2 linked regions of the Fodinibius salicampi genome follow. The protein of the gene in region 2 binds, or shares a complex with, the protein of the main gene of each other region. Links are inferred from orthologs where the notes say so. Each region holds a gene or a part of one and is shown on either strand. Other genes may lie near its edges.

Region 1 (7,533 bases), 480 kb from region 2 along the record:
CATCGCTTGCCGCGGTGCCATTTATTTTGTTGAGTTCCAACAAACCTAATCTGCGTGAATTCTGGACTATTCTGGCTGGGGTAGTTAAATTCTTACTAGTCTTAACGCTTATCCCTACTGCTTTAGAGGGTCGTACCGTTGAACTCACCCTGTTTGAAATTGCGCCGAACCTTCCTATTGAACTTCATGCCGATCCTTTTGGAGTCTTCTTTGCGATCATAGCCTCTGGTTTGTGGATTTTCACGTCCTTCTATTCCATCGGCTACATGCGGGGACATAAAGAGAAGAAGCAAACCCGCTATTTTGCAAGTTTTGCCGTATGCCTGTCTTCAACCATAGGTATCGCTTTTTCCGGAAACCTGTTAACCTTCCTCCTCTTTTATGAGATGCTGACTATTGCTACCTATCCGCTCGTTATACACAGTGAAAACAAAGAGGCAATCCGCGCGGGACGGAAATATTTGGCTTATACGTTAACAGCAGGTCTGTTGCTTATTGCAGCGGTAGGGATTACCTATTCCCTAACAGGAACCCTTGAATTCCAGCCCGGCGGTATTTTTGGAGATGTGGATCTCAGTAATACCATGGCGGTCTCTTTGTTTCTGCTTTACCTAGGCGGAGTGGGGGTTAAAGCTGGTATTATGCCAATCCACAGTTGGCTACCGTCAGCTATGGCTGCTCCTACGCCAGTTAGTGCCCTTTTACATGCGGTTGCAGTCGTAAAATCGGGTGTATTCGGAATCATTCGCGTAGTTCACTATGTGTTCGGCCCGGAAGTAATGGGCAACTTTGGATTGAATGAAATTCTTATTGTTATTGCAGGCTTTACCATCATTGTTGCTTCACTACTGGCCTTTGCCCAAGATAACCTCAAAAGACGGCTGGCTTATTCAACAGTGGGACACCTTTCCTATATTGTATTAGGAGCCGCCCTGCTCACTCCATTGGGACTCACCGGTAGTATTATGCATATATCTGCCCATGCCACGATGAAGATTACGCTTTTCTTCTGTGCAGGTGCAATTATGGTCAATCTTCATAAAAAGAATATCAGCGACTTGAATGGCATTGCTAAGGTAATGCCTTGGACCATGGGGGCATTTGTCATTGGCTCAATGGGGCTTGCGGGAATTCCTCCTATAAATGGTTTTGTAAGTAAATGGTTTTTAGGTGCAGGTGTACTGGAGGGTGGCATGATACTCCCTCTGATCATTCTAATTATAAGCGGCTTACTTAATGTGGGATATTTCTTCCCCATCATTCATCGTGCCTACTTTAAGAAAGGCGGAAAGGAATTAGAGGGGCATACGGAGGCTTCTCCCTTTATGGTTGTCCCCATTGTGATAACGGCAACCGCTTCTGTTATCTTTGGACTGTTTCCGGATCTCTTTTTCCACTTTTTCGAGCTGGCATCCAATATAGCTGAAACTGTTTTTAATACCCTGTAACTATGAAAAAATGGCACTGGATATTACTTGGAATTCTGGCAGTGATTAGCCTCATTGTTGAATTCACTATGGTAGAACACCACGGAGATTACTGGTGGAGCCATATTCCGGCATTTTATATTATCCTGGGATTTGTTGGTTCTGTTATTGTCATATTTCTCTCCAAGTGGCTGGGAAAATTAATCATCTTAAGCGACGAAGATTATTATGATCGTTGAACTTTTTACTATACCGGCTCTCATTTTAATCGCCGGAGCATTTATATTGCCGTTACTTCCCCGGCAAACGCGGGGGACAGCATTTATACTGTTTCCAACCATAGCTCTGGGCATTCTATGGATGCTTCCTGAAGGAAGTTTATTGCAGGCAACATTAGCGAATTATGAACTTCACCTACTCAAGGTCGATGCCCTAAGCCGGATTTTTGGTACCATCTTCGCCCTCATTACCATCGTAGGTGGTATCTATGCCCTTCACATGAAAGAACTAGGGCAGCAGACGTCCGCCCTTGCTTATGCCGGTGGTGCTCTGGGCGTTACTTTTGCGGGAGACTTTTTTACCCTCATTGTCTATTGGGAAATCATGGCCGTGACTTCTTCTTACCTAATTTGGGCCCGGCGTACAGAAGATTCCGATAAGGCAGGAATGCGTTATATCTTGGTCCATGCCTTTGGCGGTGGACTGTTACTCAGTGGCATATTGCTTCACTTATCGGAGGGAGGTTCATTGTTGTTAAGTCCTTTAGCTCCGGAATATACGCCATCAAGCACTTTGATACTGATCGGTGTAGCTATCAACTCCGCTATTCCTCCGCTACATGCCTGGCTGGCGGATGCTTATCCCAAAGCAACCATTACAGGCGCGGTTTTTATGTGTGCCCTTACAACTAAATCAGCGGTCTATGTATTAATCCGTCTGTTCCCTGGTTGGGATATCCTGATTTGGGCTGGCCTGGTAATGGCTATATGGGGGACTATTTATGCTTTGCTTGCCAACGATATTCGTGAGATTCTTGCCTATAGTATCATCAGTCAGATTGGTTACATGGTCACGGGTATAGGCATCGGTACCGAGATGGCTCTTAACGGGGCTGCGGCACATGCATTCAGCCATATACTGTATAAATCGCTGCTCTTTATGGGCGCCGGCGCCGTCATGTATGCCACCGGTAAAAACAAACTCTCTGAACTTGGAGGTTTTGCGAAAAAAATGCCCCTGGTTGTGATTCTTTATATCATCGGGGGATTGGCCATTTCGGGAGCTCCACTGTTTAATGGCTTTATAAGCAAGTCAATGATTATCAGCGCTGTCGGTAATGCGCATATGGAAACGGCTACCATAATACTGCTTTTAGCTTCTATAGGTACTTTCCTGCATACGGGACTAAAACTGCCCTACTTCACTTGGTTTGGACAGGCTAAAAGTGAATTTGCCGTTAGCAAAATACCCATCAATATGAAAATCGCTATGGGAATCGCTGCCTTTTTCTGTGTTTTATTCGGCATCTTTCCTTCTCTACTGTATAATCATCTTCCTTATCCAGTAGCATATCATCCATATACAGCTTACCACCTTGTGGAGATGACCCAAATATTAATATTCGGATTTATTGGTTTTTGGTTTTTGAAAGATAAACTTAACACTGCTCCCAATATCTCACTCGATCTGGATTGGTTTTATCGCCGGCCAGCTCACCTCGTCCGAGCTATTTTTGTACAACTACCGGATCGTATTTTTGCTGTTGCAGAAAATATAATGCTGGATACTGCTCAAAAGATAAGCCGTATTTCCCGTAACCCACGAAAGTATCTTTATTATGGTGATACCGATTCTACCGGTCAGCCTGTGAAAACGGATGGATTCACCACCCCTATTCACACAGCTATGGCTTTTATACTTCTGGGATTTATTGTAGTCGCCTTATTTGTATTGATATAATCTTATCTATTGAGATATTGGCGCCCAAACAAATTGTTTGACGTGTTGTGTTCCTCACGCTTTATTCCTATTAACTCATGAGCACAAGTAGTATTGGGAAATCTGTCTATTATTTTGATCTCAAATAATAACTTTCTCATATCTTTATTCAGAAGTAGACTAAACTAGTATGCTTCTCCAATAAACTATGCATCAAGTGAGGCCTTTATCCGCAAAAATTTTCCAGACAGCCTATAATTTAAATAAATCAACATTACCTTAAACCGTTACTCCTACTCAGTTTAAGCTTCGTTTAGAAAAGGCTACTCCTACTTTTAAGCGATAGGTAAAGGGATCCTTTATTTAAAAGATCGCTAATAGTTAGTCGAGAAAAGGTAAAAGATCCTTTTCATTGGGAATTGAATGTCAGCCATTTCTGGTAAAAATATTTTTAGAATATCACCAGCGAAGTAAATTAACTCTGCTGATATCAACCGAAAGATTATTCCGGAATATGGCAATAATGATTGCAAGACCTACAACCGCTTCGGCTGCCGCAACGGCCAAAGCAAAAAATACCAAAATTTGTCCGTCTATATTGCCATAGTGACTACTAAAGGAAATGAGAGATAAGTTAACAGCATTAAGCATTAACTCCACACACATAAAAATAACAATTGCATTCTTACGAATAAGTACTCCTATCATACCAATACAGAATAGGATAGCGCTAAGTGCTAAATACCAATCTATGCCAAGCATTTTATTCTTCTCTAGCAGGTTTAATTTTATGTTGTGCAACGATGAGAGCTCCTACAACGGCAGCTGTCAATAGAATTGCTGTTAGTTCAAAGGGCAACAAGTACTTGGTAAATAATACATCCCCAACGGCTTCTACCGTCCCAACCTGTGCCATTTTCTCCGATACTACGGGTAGTGTGTTTGAGAAACTTCCGATACTATAAATAAGTTGCGTAAATACTCCAACGCCAAATAGAAAAGCGACAAAGTATTTAATACGGAACTTGTTAAATAAACTTTGTTCATCATCTACATTGAGAAGCATGATCACAAAAAGAAACAGTACCATAATAGCTCCGGCGTAAACCAAAACCTGAATAACGGCCATAAATTGTGCCTGAAGCAATAAATATAACCCAGAAAGGGATACCATATTCAATACCAGGAAAAGGGCACTGTTAACCGTATTCTTGCTTATAACCATTGCCAGTCCCGATGCAATAGCTAAAACAGCCAGAAAAATGAAGAAATAAGTAATCATATCATCCAATTTGTTTTAGTGGCTTCAAAGGTAGATAAATTTAAAAACGGCATCAACTTAAATTACGAATTTTCAACTTTTTAAATCCACTCTATGTAATACTTCTGTTGCTTTAGGTAATAAGGGTTACCAGAATGAAATGAGACCGATAATCCCTATGGCCCAGCAATACCAGGCAAAGGGATGAATCCCTTTATGACGGAGTAATATAATTAAGTATTTAAGTGCGAAATAGCCGGATATGAAAGAAGTGATAAATCCGACAATAAGTCCCCACATCGTTTCAAAAGGAACTCCTACTTCGATCATTTCAATAGTTTTTAACAGCATAGCTCCGCCAATGACCGGGATAACCATTAAAAAAGAAAAATTCGCTACTTCTTCGCGCTTGATACCTAAATATAATCCAAGTGAAATAGTAGAACCGGAACGACTTATCCCCGGTAAAATAGCAAAAGCCTGAGCCAAACCTATACCAAAAGCACTTCCTTTTGTAAGCCTGTTCGGATATTCTTTTCTGAAGCTGGTGCTAAATAAAATTGCCCCCGTAACTAATAACATTATTGAAACAGGAAATGGACTCAAAAAGGTTTCTTCAATCAAATCTTCCATTGTGATTCCTACTATCATAGCCGGAATCATACTGATCAAAATAAACCAACTGAGTTTTATATTTCTATCGTCTTCATAACGTTCACTTAATTCGGCAGGATTTTTTAATAATTCCCAGATTGATAATAGAATAGCACCAATCTCTTTTTTATAATAAAGGAGAATGCTGCACAAGGTGCCAAAATGAACAACGACTTCAAATGTAATATTTTTTTCAAAGTCTCCTCCTAATAGCTCTTTTCCTAAGACAAGATGCCCCGAACTGCTTATAGGCAAAAATTCTGTAAGTCCCTGTATAAGTCCTAATATAAAAGAATCTATGATTTCCATTTATTAACTTTAGTCGTTTATATTTACAGCGCAAGAAAATAGGTATTACATTATCAAAATCTAAATCAACGGAAAAAAAAATTATCATGGACAACACTCCATCATCCGTAAACATGCAAGCATTGGGCGAACGGATTCAACAATCCAGCGCTTTTATTGAAGATATTTATTCAGAATTAAACAAAGTCATTGTTGGCCAACAATACATGATAGACCGGCTGCTGGTCGGATTGTTAGCAGACGGCCATGTACTCCTTGAAGGTGTTCCCGGACTTGCTAAAACCCTTACCGTCTCATCACTTGCTAAAGTGATTAACACGAAGTTTCAGCGCCTTCAGTTTACACCCGACCTTTTGCCGGCCGACCTTATTGGTACACTCATTTATAATCAAAAAGAAGCGGAATTTACTGTAAAGAAGGGGCCTATCTTTTCGAATATCATTCTGGCAGATGAAATTAACCGTTCCCCTGCCAAGGTACAAAGTGCATTGCTCGAGGCAATGCAGGAATTACAGGTCACAATAGGAGAAACTACTTATCCATTGGAGGAACCGTTTTTAGTATTGGCGACACAGAATCCCGTTGAGCAGGAAGGGACCTATCCCCTGCCTGAGGCTCAGGTAGATCGTTTTATGATGAAAATAAAGATTGACTATCCCAGTGAAAGTGAAGAGTTGGAAATTATGCGTCGCATGGCTCAGACGGGTGAAAAACAGAAATTAAAACCAGTCGTAAGCACACAAAAAGTCCTCGAAGCACGCGAGGTTATTAATCAAATTTATATTGATGAAAAAGTTGAGCAGTATATTATTGATCTGGTATTTACTACGCGAAAACCCAGTCGCTACGATCTCGATGATTTAACGGAGCTGATTAACTTCGGTGCCTCACCCCGCGCTTCTATAAATCTCAATCTTGCGGCTCGGGCTCATGCCTTCATGCAGCATCGGGCTTATGTTACTCCCGAAGATGTTAGAACGATTGCTATGGATGTTCTCCGCCACCGGATCATCCCAACTTTCGAAGCAGAGGCTGAAAATATTACTTCCGAAGATATTATAGAGAAAATAATGTCAACGGTACAGGTACCATAGTCGGTTATCTTTTTTTCTCTCACGAGCTAAAAGCTTATCAATAAAAAAGGCTCAGCGTTTTGAACGCTGAGCCTTTTAATTTTATAAAAGATGAAAGAGAAATCTAGAAGCTGTTATTCCTGCTCATCAGCAACCTCTTCTTCCTCTCCCTCGTCCTCATCAGCTTTATGCAGTTTTCTAGCTGCTTCAGCTTTTTCCTTTTCAGCCATCTGCTCTTTAAGATCAGCAAGGCCAGACATTTCACCGAGTGTTGGTGTACCAGTCTGCGGTGTAGGCTGATCTGAAGAAGAAGATCTGCTTTTCTTTGTCTTCTTCTCGGATGATTCGGCTTTCTTAACGTCTTGTTCTCGCTGACTGAGCGTAATATTCTTATTTGATTCATCAAGCTCAATTACGAATGCCTCAACGCTATCGCCTTCAGAGAAATTCTCTTCCGGCTCACCATCTTCAGCAGTTTTACTTGCGGGTAGGAAACCTTCAAGTCCAAATGGCAGGTTAACAAAGACTCCTTTATCGGTTGTCTTGATAACTTCGCCCTCGACCTGACTGGTTCCGCTGTATTCCTCTGCGAATTTCTCCCAGGGATTCTCCTCAATCTGCTTATGACCCAATGTAATTCGACGGTTTTCAAAGTCAATCGCCAGAATCACAACTTCAATTTCATCATCCTTATCGATAATCTCGTTAGGATGATTGACTTTTTCGGTCCAGCTCAGATCAGAGATATGGATGAGTCCGTCAATACCGGGTTCGAGTTCAACAAACACACCGAAGTTGGTGAGATTGCGAACGGTTCCGGTATGCTTGGATCCAACGGGATATCGTTTGTCGATATCCTCCCATGGATCTT
Region 2 (7,486 bases):
ATCCTTTAGCGAATCTGAGTTCATGGTTACACCCTCAAGTTGATCTGCTCGTAGGGGGGGAGTGGAAGATCCTCCGGGAATAATAGCTTTAAGTTCTTTCCCTCCCCGAATGCCCCCAGCCACTTCATTAATAAGATCCAGGACAGGAACGCCCGAAGGATATTCATATACACCAGGACGATTCACATGTCCTGAAATTCCATACAGAATAGGACCGGGATGTTCTTCTGAACCAATATTTCCGTACCAGTCGGCTCCATTATTAATAATCAGGGGTACGTTGGCCAGAGTTTCGATATTGTTAATAGTGGTTGGTCGATTCCAGAGACCTTTTTGAGCCGGAAAGGGGGGCTTGGTCCGCGGATAACCCCGCTTGCCTTCCAGAGATTCCAGCATAGCCGTTTCTTCACCACAAATATAGGCACCGGCTCCGTACGTGAGTTCCATCTCCATGGAAACGTCAGTACCTAAAATATTTTCGCCTAAATATCCTTTTTCATAGGCATCATCAACGGCCTTTTGCAACTGGTGTACCCATGAAATGTACTCCCCGCGGATGTAAACATAGATAACATCCACCTTCATCGCATATCCCGCAATAAGAGCCCCTTCGATAAATAAATGGGGATTGTATTCAAAGATCTTCCGATCTTTAAAAGTACCGGGTTCCGATTCATCACCATTGCAGGCCAGGTAGCGCGGGCCTCCATCTGGTTCGGGCATAAAACTCCATTTCAGCCCGGCGTTAAAACCGGCGCCGCCACGACCACGAATATTGGCTGCCTTTACTTCATTAATCACATTATTCCGGGACCACTTATTCTGATCACTTAAAACTTTTTTCCATGCTTTATATCCGTCATTGTCTTCGTAGACATCAATTTCCTGCAGATTAGGAATATCGGGAATTAACAGTGGTTCGTATGATTTCCAGTCTTGAGCCATTATTCTGAAGCAGCTTGATTTCGTTTTTCCAGTTCCGGCATTGCCATTGATTCAAACTCGGGCTTTTTGCCGTTCTTCAAATTTTCAATGAGGGTATCAACTTTTTCTTTGGTGAGGTTATTAACATACACATCGTTTGTTAATTGCAGCATTGGAGCATATCCACAGGCGCCGAGACATTCAACCTCATTTACGGTAAACAGGCCATCATCCGTAGTTTCACCTGCTTCAATATCTAATTTTTCTTCGAGATGATGCAGGATATCATATCCTCCACAAAGTTGGCAGCTTAAACAGGTGCAAACATCCAGCACAAATTTCCCTTTTTTCTCTTTATAGTATTGGGTATAGAAACTGGCGACACCTGCTACATGAGACTTGGGAAGATCCAGTGTTTCCGCTACTAAGCTTTGTACTTCCGGTTCTACGTGGCCGTATTTATTTTGGGCAACCCATAATACACGCAAAGTTGCTGCTTTAACGGTAGGAAACTTGGCTTTGATGCGTTCAATTTCCTGTAGCTCTTCTTCTGTAAATGACAATTCAGCCATTAAACTATCAGTCTAAAGTTTTAAGTTAAAGATATGAGCAGCGATTAGTTAAATACGATGCTCTACCTTGTTACTTGTGTTAGTTTTTTATTTATCTGCTTCGCCCATTACGGGGTCAACACCACCGATTATAACTACCGTATCGGCAACCATTTCTCCGTCCAGCATATCTTCGAGTGCCTGTAGGTTTTTAAAAGACGGAGAGTTTATTTTAAGGCGCCAGGGGTGTCCGGTGCCATCACTTTGGATAAAATATCCCAGCTCTCCTTTCGGTCCTTCTACAGCATGGTAACTTTCGGCCCCTTCAGGCGGACAAATTCCAATATCAGTCATCATAAAGTCATGAATCATTCCCTCCATGGAGTAATATACTTCATCTTTGGAGGGGTATGCCTGCTTGGCATTATCTGTACGGACAGGCCCTTTGGGTAATTTATCCAGGCACTGCTGGATAATGCGGATACTCTGCTGCATTTCTTCCATACGTACGTAGTAGCGAGCCAAATTATCACCTTCCATTCGTGTAGGAATCTCGAAATCTACGTCGTCATAGCGAGCATAGGGAGCAAAGTCACGTATATCATATGCGTAGCCCGAAGCACGAAGGGTAGGGCCGGTTGCTCCGATTTCTAGTGCCCGTTCAGGAGTTAAAACACCCACCTCCCGATTACGATCGAAGAAAATACGGTTACGATCAAGCAGATTATGAAAATCCTCCAGTTCTTGTGGAAAGTCATTAACAAATTCCTTGATGAGCGACATTGCATCATCGGTAAGATCATTAGCAACTCCACCTATACGTGCATGCGAGATAGTAAATCGGTGTCCGCCAATATGGTCAAAAATGTCGTATAATTTTTCGCGTTCACGAAACGTCCATATAAAGAACGATACAGCACCGGCATCCATAACCATGGTACCCAGCCAAAGGAGATGCGAAGAAATACGAGCCAATTCACAACCAATCATCCGTATATAATGAGCGCGCTCGGGCACCTCAACATCAGCGATTTTTTCAACGGCCGTACAAAGGGCAACATTGTTACTATAAGGGGAGAGATAATCCATGCGATCGGTATAAGGCATGAATTCCTGATATGTTTTGTTCTCTGCAATCTTTTCTACTCCCCGGTGGAGATATCCAATGTCCACTTTGGCTTTTTGGATAAGCTCTCCGTTAAGCTGAAGAATAAGACGAAGCACACCGTGGGTAGCAGGATGCTGGGGACCCATATTAAGCACCATTTCGGTGTTCAATGGGTCATCATCCTGCATTTCAATCGTTGTATGCTTATCCTCAAGAGATTGATAGAGCTTCTTTTGATGCTCTTTAAAAAACTTGGGATCAACTTGATCTGAAATATTCTTGGTTTTCATAAAAGACTACTCGGTATCTGGCGTTGTACTTGGCAGTTCAATCGATCCCGGTATGCCTAACAATGGAAATTCTTTACGCATGGGATGATATTCATAATCTTCGGGCATAAATATGCGTCGGAAATCCGGATGGTTATCGAAGTGAACTCCGAACATATCATAGACTTCTCGCTCCATCCAGCTTGCTGATTTCCATATATCAGCAACGGATTCTAATCGTGGATCTTCTTCGGGTAGACGCACTTTAAGGAAAAGGCGTTCACGATCGCGAAGAGAAATTAAATTGTATACCACCTCAAATCGCTCTTCAGAGGTAAACCGGTCAGTGCCAAAAAGGTCATTCAAGTAAATAAAATGATGCGTAGATTTTAGATATTTACAAATATCTACCACTGCATCCGCTTCAACTCGTACAAAGGTATCGCCGGTTGACTGGTAAACTTCGATGAACGAATCCGAAAACTGATCGGAAAGTCCGTCTATTACTTTTTTTAGTGTATCTGATAATTCTAAATCCATATTAGGTATCAAGCATTACAGAGTGTTCTGTGCGAATTTTATCCTGGATTTTCATAAGGGCATGCAAGAGGGCATCGGGACGGGGAGGGCAGCCTGACACATAAGCATCGACAGGCAAAAAGTTATCACAACCTTGAACAACCCCGTAACATCGGTGCATTCCTCCGGTTGAAGCACAAGCTCCCATGGCAATACACCATTTGGGATCAGGCATTTGGTCCCAAATTCGCCGGATAGCATGGGCCATCTTATAATTTACCCATCCGGCCACGATCATCACATCACTTTGGCGGGGAGAAAAACGCATCACTTCCGAACCAAAACGAGCCGCATCGTATTTGGGTCCGGCAAATGCCATCATTTCGATGGCACAGCATGCCAGCCCCATAGGCATTGGCCAAGCCGCATTCGAGCGTGCCCAATTTGTTAAAGCATCAACTTTTGTGGTGAAATAACCGTCACCAAGAGAACTTTCTATACCCATAAATCTACAGGTCTAATTAGTTAAACATTCCTTGTTTTGCATCCCAATCGAGGGTGCCGACTTTTACGGTATAAAGCAGACCGATAAAAAGTGTTACGATAAATATAATCATTGCTACGAGTGTTCCTAAACCGTAATCAAGATATCGAACAGCCCAGGGATATATAAAGACAACTTCAAGATCAAAGACAATGAATTCCATTGCTACCAAATAAAAACTGATTGAGTAACGGTCTCTTGCTTCACCCACAGGATCCATTCCACTTTCATAGGGATTGAGCTTATTAGTGTTCGGACGGAAGGGGCCCAATAGCCGGGATAGACTCATTAGCAGAATAGCCAAAACAATGGCAATACCGCCTAATATGATGATTGGAAGATAGTTATTTAGCATCAGTCAAAATCGGTTAAAATTGTCAGTCAGAAATTAGTAGCCAACGCCCATAATGTCAATAAAATAAGGTGGGGAATATAGGATTTCTGATGTTCAAAACACACTAAGTTTTCTGAGGTGTTGTTATTTAAAATAGATATAAACAGTAGTTTCGCCTGCAATAGGGTGTTTGGCCACTAATACTTCTAACAGGTGGAATGGATAAGAGCTCCAACGCCGTAACCGTCGCATAGCTCGTTGTACTTCTGTATTGCTTTTTCGGTTTGTAGTATATGGTATGTAACTTCTTGTTCGGATAGAAACTCTTGGGTTTCATCACAAACCTGTAATCGTTCATTAAATCCCTGTGAAAGAATCACCACTTCGGCATCATGGTCCAGTAATTCTTTTACATCTGCCGGTTGTATTCCAGGAGTGTGATGGGTGCCGGTTTCATTCCAGTCCCACGTGCGGGAGCCGCCTGGAAATAATTTTGCATCTTTATAAGTAGTTCCGTTTTCCAAAGAAATTTTACCCCATTTGATAGAGGCAACTTTTGGAGATTGTACATCCTTAGTCATAATAATCGAGGTTTTTTATAAAGAATCTATTTTTTGAACAAAAGTTTGATATTATACGTTTAATAAAGCACCGTAAAAAGTTTACGGGTACATAAAAAATCAGTAAATTTGAATCCTTAATTTCAAAAGATAAGTATTACAGCTTTGGATAAGATAAAAATGGATATTTTAGGGCTCTCAACCAGTCCCAGTAGTGGAGGAGCCTATGCGTTAATATTAAATGAGATCGAGGGTAATCGTCGTTTACCTATTATTATAGGTACGTTTGAGGCACAGGCCATAGCATTGGAATTGGAACACATCAAGCCGCCGCGGCCAATGACGCATGATCTTTTGAAAAATATGGTGCAGGCGTTTGGAGCCAATATAAATCAGGTTTTTATAAATGACTTAAGCGAGGGGACTTTTTTCGCTAAAATTATTTATGACGATAACGGTGAAGAACGTGAACAGGATGCCCGTCCCAGTGATGCCATTGCTTTGGCTGTTCGTTTTGGTGCTTCAATCTTTGTAAATAGTGAGGTCCTCGATGAGGCAGGCATTGTTTCCGAATCAGAGGGTGAGGGAGATCTTACGGCAACATCCCAGGGAAAAGAATCGGGGGGAGAGATGAGCAAGCTTGAAAAGCTTGAGAATGAACTCCAAACTGCTATTGATACCGAAAATTATGAAAAGGCGGCCCGCATACGGGATGAAATTCAGAAGTTAAAAAGCTAGAGTCATTGCAGAAGAAAAATTATTCATTCCGACAGCTGCCGTTTTCCCAGCTATTTCAAACATATGTTTCTGATTTTTCGAAACTGAATTCCTTTTATCAGACGAATCCTTTTGATGAGGAAGCGATAAAGGAACATGTTAAGGATTTTCAATTTGATGGCGACCGTCAGCGGCTCGTTGAAATACTTGAGCATTTTAATATCCCCTTTGATTTAGATGAACGGGCGAAAGAGAATATCCGGCGATTGGAAGAGGAGGATGCGCTTGTTATTGTTACCGGCCAGCAGATGGGTATCTATGGAGGACCTTTATATACGGTTTTAAAAACAATTAGTACTATCCATTTATCCCGGCAGATGGAGGATATGCTTGATCGCCCTGTTATCCCAGTATTCTGGCTCGCAGATGAAGATCATGATTATGATGAGGTAAGCAAGCTAAATTTGTTAAACAGGGACCAGTTTCAAAGCTGCTCCTTACCCTCGCGCTCTCAGCCCTTGCCACCGGTTGCGAATATTACCCTTCCCGACGGCGAACTGGCAGCTTTCAAAGAAGAGGTGCAATCTGCCCTAGTTGAAACTGACTTTTCATCTGATCTGTGGGAGTTATTGGACACCTGCTATGAGTCAGGAAGGACTTTTGGTCAGGCATTTGGGCATTTGATAAGTCGTCTTTTTTCAAAACATGGGGTGGTGCTGGCTGGTAGTAATCATAGTGAGGTAAAATCGTTGGTCTCAGGTACGCTGAAACGGTCGATTTCGGATGTGGAAGGGATAAAGCATTGCCTCCAAAAGAAAACCGAAGAAATAGGGGAGGCTTTCCACCAGCAAGTAACCCTATATGATTCTAATCTTTTCTATTTGGAAGAAAACGGGCAACGTATAAAAATTAACAGGGCGGATGAAAATCACTGGTCCATCGAAAACGGATGGGAATGGACGACCGAAGAATTGCTTAAAGATATAGAAGAGCATCCGGAGCAATATTCTCCCAATGTTTTTTTGCGTCCCTTGGTACAGGATAGGCTGCTCCCAACACTGGGTTATGTAGCAGGTCCGGGGGAGATTGCTTATTATGGCCAAATGAAGGGACTCTATTCCTGCTTTGACATGGAAATGCCGGTTATCTTCCCTCGTATAAGTGCTACTATTATGGGGCCTGCGATAGATCGCATCTTTGACGAGCTGCCGTTTGCATTCCATGATTATTCTCAGCGCATTGAAGATTTGGAGTCGGCTTATGTAGAACAATCCGATCAAATAAATATTGAAGCTGTTTTTTCGGACTGGAAGGAGAAGGTTGAGTCTATAGCTAAGCCCAAAAGAAAGGAAGTAGCTGAAGTGGATGCTACCCTTGACGGAGCAGCAGGTAAAGCAACCGCAGTATATTTTGGCGAACTGGATAAGCTAAAAGGGAAAGTATACCGCGCGGTAAAGCAACAGGAAGAGACACAATTAAAGCGTATCCGAAAAATCCATAAACATCTCTTTCCGGAGGGAAGTCTTCAGGAGCGATCCATAGCTACAATTTATTTCATGAACAAATTTGGTCTCGATATATGGGATGAACTGCTTGCTCAGCTTGAAGATGGAGAGGACTTTAGTCAGCATAAATTGATTTATGTGCAATGACAGCAGCAATATGGATAAAAGAGAAAGGAAGGAGATTATCCGGGAAGAACTTAGAAAAAATAGAAGGGATATTTCGGATGCCAATTTCAGGGAATGGTCGGATAAGATTATTTCAAAGCTAAAAGATCAACGTGAGTATAAGACGGCTCGAATTATTCACGCCTACGTTTCCATGAATGACCGACGAGAGGTCAATACCCATTCGTTAATCCTAGAGATATTGAATGAACAAAAAAAAATGGTCGTACCGGTCACCCAATTTAAGGCTGGAAATCTGCGTCATTTCTACTTGGAGTCATATAATGAAC

What was found.
Region 1: the proteins of ABEB05_RS04195 (region 2) and ABEB05_RS06245 are in contact, whole or in part, in a cryo-EM structure (PDB 7NYH), measured with the Escherichia coli proteins. The link is inferred for Fodinibius salicampi from one-to-one orthologs.

The regions. Positions count from the first base shown.
Region 1 is NZ_BAABRS010000001.1:1,490,531-1,498,063, forward strand. The notes cover bases 2,889-5,737. They hold ABEB05_RS06245 (NADH-quinone oxidoreductase subunit J family protein), read right to left. Parts: upstream 4,648-5,737; coding sequence 4,129-4,647; downstream 2,889-4,128. Other genes in these bases: ABEB05_RS06235 (Na(+)/H(+) antiporter subunit D), read left to right, coding at 2,889-3,386; nuoK (NADH-quinone oxidoreductase subunit NuoK), read right to left, coding at 3,825-4,127; ABEB05_RS06250 (undecaprenyl-diphosphate phosphatase), read right to left, coding at 4,774-5,589; ABEB05_RS06255 (AAA family ATPase), read left to right, coding at 5,676-5,737. In the rest of the region: ABEB05_RS06225 (monovalent cation/H+ antiporter subunit D family protein), read left to right, coding at 1-1,448; ABEB05_RS06230 (hypothetical protein), read left to right, coding at 1,451-1,666; more of ABEB05_RS06235, read left to right, coding at 1,656-2,888; more of ABEB05_RS06255, read left to right, coding at 5,738-6,683; rpsA (30S ribosomal protein S1), read right to left, coding at 6,797-7,533. UniProt on the Escherichia coli protein: NDH-1 shuttles electrons from NADH, via FMN and iron-sulfur (Fe-S) centers, to quinones in the respiratory chain. The immediate electron acceptor for the enzyme in this species is believed to be ubiquinone.
Region 2 is NZ_BAABRS010000001.1:1,008,093-1,015,578, reverse strand. What follows is about bases 2,582-5,383. They hold ABEB05_RS04195 (NADH-quinone oxidoreductase subunit A), read right to left. Parts: upstream 4,271-5,383; coding sequence 3,893-4,270; downstream 2,582-3,892. Other genes in these bases: ABEB05_RS04185 (bifunctional nuclease family protein), read left to right, coding at 4,975-5,383; ABEB05_RS04190 (Mth938-like domain-containing protein), read right to left, coding at 4,456-4,830; ABEB05_RS04200 (NADH-quinone oxidoreductase subunit B), read right to left, coding at 3,394-3,876; ABEB05_RS04205 (NADH-quinone oxidoreductase subunit C), read right to left, coding at 2,880-3,392; nuoD (NADH dehydrogenase (quinone) subunit D), read right to left, coding at 2,582-2,873. Also shown: NADH-quinone oxidoreductase subunit NuoF, read right to left, coding at 1-945; ABEB05_RS04215 (NADH-quinone oxidoreductase subunit NuoE family protein), read right to left, coding at 945-1,496; more of nuoD, read right to left, coding at 1,584-2,581; more of ABEB05_RS04185, read left to right, coding at 5,384-5,547; bacillithiol biosynthesis cysteine-adding enzyme BshC, read left to right, coding at 5,553-7,178; ABEB05_RS04175 (5-formyltetrahydrofolate cyclo-ligase), read left to right, coding at 7,189-7,486. UniProt on the Escherichia coli protein: NDH-1 shuttles electrons from NADH, via FMN and iron-sulfur (Fe-S) centers, to quinones in the respiratory chain. The immediate electron acceptor for the enzyme in this species is believed to be ubiquinone.